2 regions of the Bradyrhizobium sp. AZCC 1588 genome follow, and region 2 is predicted to be linked to the other one. Evidence: riboswitches for the same ligand, from Rfam matches in the RefSeq annotation. Region 2 holds a riboswitch; the other holds the start of a gene.

Region 1 (3,408 bases), 1.5 Mb from region 2:
GCGCGACAGCTCGATGCCGCGGCCATCGATGCCGCGGCTCTCCAGGAGTTGCAGCAACTCGCCGTCGCCACAGCCGACGTCGAGCACTTTTGAGCCGGCCGCAATCATTTCGGCGACGAGGAGATGATCGGTGCGATATTTGCCCGTGCGGTCGGGCGCGACGCCGCCGAGCGGCAATGCTTGTTCCTGAAGGGCCATATCAGCCACCTGTACCATCAAGGCCGCGCGACTTGCCCGCGGATTCCAGGAAGGCGCGAGAAATGTCGAAGAATTCCGGCACGTCGAGCAGGAAGGCATCGTGGCCACGGTCGGTTTCGATCTCGGCGAACGACACCCGCGCGCTCGAAGCATTCAGCGCATGCACCAGCGCGCGCGATTCCGAGGTCGGAAACAGCCAGTCGGACGTGAACGACACCACGCAGAAGCGGGTCTTGATGCCGCGAAACGCTTCCGCCAGCACGCCGTCATGGTCGGCGGCGATATCGAAATAATCCATCGCGCGCGTCAGATAGAGATAGCTGTTGGCATCGAAGCGCTCGACAAAGGACGAGCCCTGATAGCGCAGATAGCTTTCGACCTGGAAATCAGCGTCGAACGAAAACGTCGGCAGTTCGCGGTCCTGCATCCGCCGCCCGAACTTGCGATGCAGCGCGGCGTCGGAGAGATATGTGATGTGCCCTGCCATCCGCGCGACCGCCAGCCCGCGATGCGGATGCGTGCTGCGCTCGAAATAGCGCCCATGGTGCCAGTCCGGATCAGCCATCACGGCCTGCCGGCCGAGTTCGTGAAACGCGATGTTTTGCGCCGAATGGCGCGTTGAGCAGGCGACCGGCAGCGCGGAAAATACCCGTTCCGGATAGGCTGCCGTCCATTGCAGCACCTGCATGCCGCCCATCGAGCCGCCGATGACGCACAACAATGTTTCGATGCCCAGCCGGTCGAGCAACATGGCCTGCGCGCGGACCATGTCGGGGATGGTGATGATCGGAAAATCCAGTCCCCACGCCTTGCCGGTCGCTGGATTAGTCGAGGCCGGACCGGTCGATCCCATGCAGCCGCCGATCACGTTCGAACAAATGATGAAATATCTGTCGGTATCGAGCGGGCGCCCTGGACCGACCATGATTTCCCACCAGCCGGCCTTGCCGGTCAGAGGATGCACGTTGGCGACATGCTGATCCAGCGTCAGCGCGTGACAGATCAGGATTGCGTTGGAACGGTCGGCGTTCAACTCGCCATAGGTCTGGTACGCGATCTGGAATGGCGCGAGATCGATGCCGCAATCGAGCTTCAAGGGCTGCTCGATGCCGAATTTGGCCACCGGCGAGGTCGGATGATCGGCCTCATGGGCGCGGTCCTCGCTGTGAATCGACGGACTGGATACCGACTGCAATTGTGTCATCCCGACCTTCCTCCTCGCGGAGGTCCTTAACGACAGAAATCAGGCCGTAAAAAACCCGGCCTGAACGAAAGGTTCGGCCGGGATCAATCTGTCCCCGGCCTGTTTAGCGAGTTGTTTAACGTGGCTGCAAGCCGGCCGGCTCAAATGACCACGGAATGGAACAAAGCTAGTCCGAAGCAGGTCCCCCGTCAAGGCAGCCGCATGGTTAACCCTGCAGCGATCATGGCGGATCTGACGTTTCTCTTTGCTTTCGACGGCCGTCTTTTCTAATCAATGCCCTTGCTGGGTGGTGATTTCAGACCGATCCGGCGCTGAAGGTTTTAACATGTCCAAGGCTCCCCCGGCTCCGCCCTCGCTGCAGGAATTGCGCAAGGAGATCGACGCGATCGACGAGCAGGTCCATCGCCTCTTGATGGCGCGCGGCGACATCATCGACCGGCTGATCCAGGTGAAGCAGACCCAGGAGGTGGGCTCGGCGTTCCGGCCCGCGCGGGAAGCCAGCATGATGCGCAGCCTGGTCGAGCGCCATCGCGGCATCCTGCCGTTAGACACCATCGAGAGCATCTGGCGCGTCATCATCTCGACCTTTACTTACGTCCAGGCGCCGTTCTCGGTACATGCGGACGTCTCGATCGGCGAGCCCGCGATGCGGGATTCGGCGCGGTTTCACTTCGGCTTTGTCGTGCCCTATGTCGGCCATTTCAGCGCACAGGCCGCGGTTGAAGCCGTGGCGAAATCCAAGGGCGATCTGGCGCTGGTCTCGGCGGTCTCGAGCCGCACGCCGTGGTGGAGTGCGCTGGAAGCCGAAGGCGCGCCAAAAATCATTGCCCGCCTGCCGTTCCTCGAACGCGCCGATCATCCGGCCGCGCTGCCGGTGTTCGTGATCTCGCGCGTGGCCGATGATGCCATGGTGATGGAGGTGCAGATGTGGAGCGTCCGCGTCTCGGGGTGGAACGCCGATATCGCCCGCGCCCTCGCCCCGCTCGCCGAAATCGTCGCGGTGCCCGATACCGCTTTCGACGGTGCGGCGCTTTTGGTGTCGGATGCCGGCACCGGGTTCGAGAAGATCAAGACCGCCCTGATCCAGGCCGGCGCCTCGGTGCGCTCGTCGGCTCTCGTCGGCAGCCACGCAACACGCTATACGGTGCCCCCGAACGGGTCGGCGAAGCCCTAAAAACGCCGCCCGAAATTCCGGAGTTGAAGATGAACCGCCCCGTGCCGAATCCCGGCATTCTCGATATTGCGCCCTACACGCCCGGCAAGACCCCGGTGCCGGAGCCGGGCCGCAAGGTGTTCAAGCTGTCGGCCAACGAGACCCCATTCGGGCCGTCGCCGAAGGCGATCGAAGTCTACAAGGACGTGGCTGCGCATCTAGAGGACTATCCGGAAGGGACCTCGCGGGTGCTGCGCGAAGCGATCGGCCGCGCCTACGGGCTCGATCCCAACCGCATCATCTGCGGCGCCGGCTCGGACGAAATCCTCAATCTCTTGGCGCACACCTATCTCAGCCGGGGCGATGAGGCGATCTCGACCGCCCACGGCTTCCTGGTCTATCCGATCGCGACGATGGCAAACGGCGCCAAGAACGTTGTCGCGCCCGAGACCAATTTTACCGCCGACGTCGACGCCATTCTCGCGCGCGTGACGCCGCGCACGAAACTGGTGTGGCTCGCCAACCCGAACAACCCGACCGGCACCTACGTGCCGTTCGACGAGGTCAAGCGGCTGCGCGCTGGCCTGCCGCCGCATGTGCTGCTGGTGCTCGACGCTGCGTACTCCGACTACGTGTCGCGCAACGATTACGAGCTCGGCCTGGAGCTGGTGGCCACCACCGAAAACACCGTGATGACGCACACCTTCTCCAAGATTCACGGGCTGGCGGCACTGCGGATCGGCTGGATGTTCGGCCCGGCGCACATCATCGATGCCGTCAACCGCATCCGAGGTCCCTTCAACGTCTCGACGCCGGCGATGCTGGCGGCGGTCGCCGCGATCGAGGACACCGC
Region 2 (3,408 bases):
TCGGTCACACAATCCGCGCAGCAAGCTCGAGGTCTGGCGGCGGATGCCGCACGTCTGGCAATTGTTCGTGCCGGTGTTGCCTGAGGCCCATCGCGCGATTGCGCAGATCGGCGAGTTTATCTCTGACGTGCGCGACTGAGGCGCGGTCTGGCGCAGGCGGTCAGACCCGGAAGTGCTTGGAGAGCTTCAACCCCTGCGCCTGATAGTTCGAGCCGATGCGCTGGCCGTACATCGCATCGGGCCGCGACAGCATTTTCTCGTAGACCAGGCGCCCGACGATCTGGCCGTGCTCGAGGATGAACGGCACCTCGCGCGAGCGCACTTCGAGCACGGCGCGCGCGCCCTGCCCGCCAGCGCCGGCATAGCCGAAGCCGGGATCGAAGAATCCGGCGTAATGCACGCGGAATTCGCCGACCAGGGGATCGAATGGCACCATTTCGGCGGCGTAATCCGGCGGCACCTGCACGGCCTCCTTCGAGGCCAGGATGTAGAACTCGCCGGGATCGAGGATGAGGCTGCCGTCTGATCGAGCCGGGATCGGTTCCCAGAATTCATCGACCGCATAGCCGCCGCGGCGGTCGATATCGACCACACCAGTATGGCGCTTGGCGCGGTAGCCGACGAAGCCACTGGTGTTCTCGCCGGAGAGATCGACCGACAGCGCCACGCCATTGGCGAGATCGGCGTCATCGATATCGACCAGGCGCTCGGCGCCATGCAGCGCGTCGAGTTCGTCGGCATTGAGGATGGCGTCGCCGGTGCGGAAACGCACTTGTGATAGCCGCGAGCCCTCGCGCAGCAGCACCGGAAACGTCTTTGGGCTGATCTCGGCATAGAGCGGGCCGTGATAGCCCGCGCCGATCATATCGAAGCGGCGGGTGCCGTCGGCAATCACGCGGGTGAAGACGTCGAGCCGTCCGGTCGAACTTTTCGGGTTGGCAGCGGCCACGATCTCCGGCGGCAGCGCGAGGCTTTCCAGGAGCGGCACGATATAGACGCAATTGGTCTCCAGCACCGCGCCGTCGGAGAGATTTATTTCATGCAGCTTCAATTCGTCGATGCGCTCGGCGACGGTCGCGCCCGGCCCAGGCAGGAAGCTCGCGCGCACCCGGTAGGCAACGTCGCCGAGGCGCAAATCGAGGCTTGCGGGCTGGATCTGGCTCTCGACAAACGGATAGGCCGGCAAGATGAGGCCCGCATCCGCCATCGCCGCGATCATGCGGTCGGGTAGAATTCCGTTACCGTCGGGCGGAAGCGTGAACGACACGGCGCGGTCCTCTGAGGTGGCCCTGGATGCCCAAATGTCATCCAAACCTCGTAAATATGGGCTTTTAGGGGTTATCCGATGGCCGCCTTGACTGAAAGGGCGCAAGCGAATATCAGCATGACTTATCCCGTGGTGATTTGAGCCGGCCGGCTTGCAGCCACGTTAAATAAGTAGCTAAACAGGCCGGGGACACGTGTGATCCCGGCCTGTGGAGATTTTTCCAGGCCGGTTTTTTTGTGACCATTTTCTTACTGGTCACGGCGGAGGTCACATGTCTGAAGTTGGTTCTACCAAGCGTTTTCGTCCCGAAACCCGCCTCGTCCATGGCGGCACGCTGCGCTCGCAATTCGGCGAGACGTCGGAAGCGCTGTTTCTCACCCAAGGCTATGTCTACGATAGCGCGGAGCAGTGCGAGGCGCGCTTCAAGGGCGAGGATCCCGGCTTTATCTATTCGCGCTATTCCAATCCCACGATTTCAATGTTCGAGCGCCGAATGATCGAGCTCGAAGGCGCGGAAGCGGCACGCTCCACCGCCACCGGCATGGCCGCGGTGACGACCGCGATCCTCGCGCCGCTCAGAGCCGGCGACCATGTGGTGGCCTCGAAAGCCCTGTTCGGCTCGTGCCTTTACGTCGTGCAGGACCTCCTGCCGCGCTACGGGATCGAAACGACGCTGGTCGACGGCCTCGATCTCGACCAATGGCAGCGCGCATTGCGGCCCAACACCAAGACCTTCTTCCTGGAGAGCCCGACCAACCCGACGCTCGATGTGCTCGATATTCCGGCGATCGCCGAGATCGCGCACAAGGGCGGCGCGCGGCTGGTCGTCGATAACGTCTTTGCCACGCCGATCTGGCAGAGCCCGCTTTCGCTCGGCGCCGATGTCGTGGTCTACTCCGCGACCAAACACATCGACGGTCAAGGGCGCTGCCTCGGCGGCATTATTCTCTCGTCCGAAGCCTTCATCGCAGAGCACATTCACAACTTCATGCGCCAGACCGGGCCATCGCTCTCGCCCTTCAACGCGTGGGTCCTGCTCAAGGGACTGGAGACGCTGGGCGTGCGGGTACGCGCGCAGACCGACAACGCGGCGAAAATCGCCGAGGCGTTGGCAAGCCATCCGAAGATTGCGCGATTGATCTATCCTGGCCGCGCCGATCATCCGCAAGCGGAGCTGGTGAAGAAGCAGATGCGCGGCGGCTCGACGCTGATCGGCTTCGAGGTCAAGGGCGGCAAAGCCGCCGCCTTCCGCGTCCTCAATGCGTTGCAGATCTCGCGCATCTCCAACAATCTCGGCGATAGCAAGAGCCTCGTCACCCATCCCGCGACGACGACGCATCAACGGCTGACGCCGGAGGCGCGCGCCGAGCTCGGCATCAGCGAAGGCTTTATCCGCTTCTCGGCCGGGCTCGAGCATGCGGATGATCTGATCGAGGATTTTGCGCAGGCGCTGGAGAAGGCGTGAGGCGCCTGCCGCTTACCCTCCCCTGGAGGGCGGAGGGTCGACGCGCGTGTAACGCGCGGCGGGGTGGGGTGACGGTCTCTCCACATCCAACAGTGCCCGAGTGGAGAGATCACCCCACCCCGTCACGCATCTCGCTTCGCTCGATCCGTGCCGACCCTCCCCCTCCAGGGGAGGGTGAGAGATCACATCGGCCGATAGGCCCGGACGTCCGACGGCACGGCGACGCCGAGCTTGATCTGGCCGACCGACTTGATGATGTCGTCGCCGAGCAGTTGGGCGAAGCAGGCATAGCCCCAGTCGCTCATATGCAGGCCGTCGGCGATCACGAAATTCTCGATCGGAATCGCCTGCCGCTCGTGCCAGTCCTTCATCACCGCGAAGCGCGGGAAGACGCCGACCTTGCGAAGCTCGGCCGCCTTGTTCAAGAGCTTCATCATCTTGCCGGCGCTTTCGGCGTGCTCGTTGACCCGCGGCGAATATTGCGGATCGATCAGCACGACGTCGGAGCCCGCAGCCTGAATGCGTGCGATGCCTTCGTCGACGAGCTTGGCGGTCTCGGCGGGATCGAGGTTGCGCAGCACCGCATTGGTGCCGACCTGCCAGATCACCAGATCCGGATGCAAGTCGATCACGGAGGTCTGCAGTCGCTTCATCATTTCCGGCGCGTCCTCGCCGC

The links. Region 2 has a riboswitch for S-adenosylmethionine ahead of V1277_RS11690 (O-succinylhomoserine sulfhydrylase). Riboswitches for the same ligand answer to the same signal wherever they lie in the genome.
Region 1: another riboswitch for S-adenosylmethionine. It lies ahead of metX (homoserine O-acetyltransferase MetX); the one in region 2 lies ahead of V1277_RS11690 (O-succinylhomoserine sulfhydrylase).

Annotation. Positions count from the first base shown of each region.
Region 1 covers NZ_JAZHSC010000001.1:4,044,551-4,047,958, reverse strand. The annotation lists gene metW (methionine biosynthesis protein MetW) at 1-198, opposite strand, end outside; gene metX (homoserine O-acetyltransferase MetX) at 200-1,402, opposite strand; SAM riboswitch at 1,485-1,564, opposite strand; gene V1277_RS19020 (chorismate mutase) at 1,728-2,576, shown strand; gene hisC (histidinol-phosphate transaminase) at 2,606-3,408, shown strand, end outside.
Region 2 covers NZ_JAZHSC010000001.1:2,494,678-2,498,085, forward strand. The annotation lists gene V1277_RS11680 (alpha/beta hydrolase) at 1-139, shown strand, start outside; gene V1277_RS11685 (2'-deoxycytidine 5'-triphosphate deaminase) at 161-1,267, opposite strand; SAM riboswitch at 1,387-1,466, shown strand; gene V1277_RS11690 (O-succinylhomoserine sulfhydrylase) at 1,539-2,732, shown strand; gene V1277_RS11695 (SGNH/GDSL hydrolase family protein) at 2,915-3,408, opposite strand, start outside.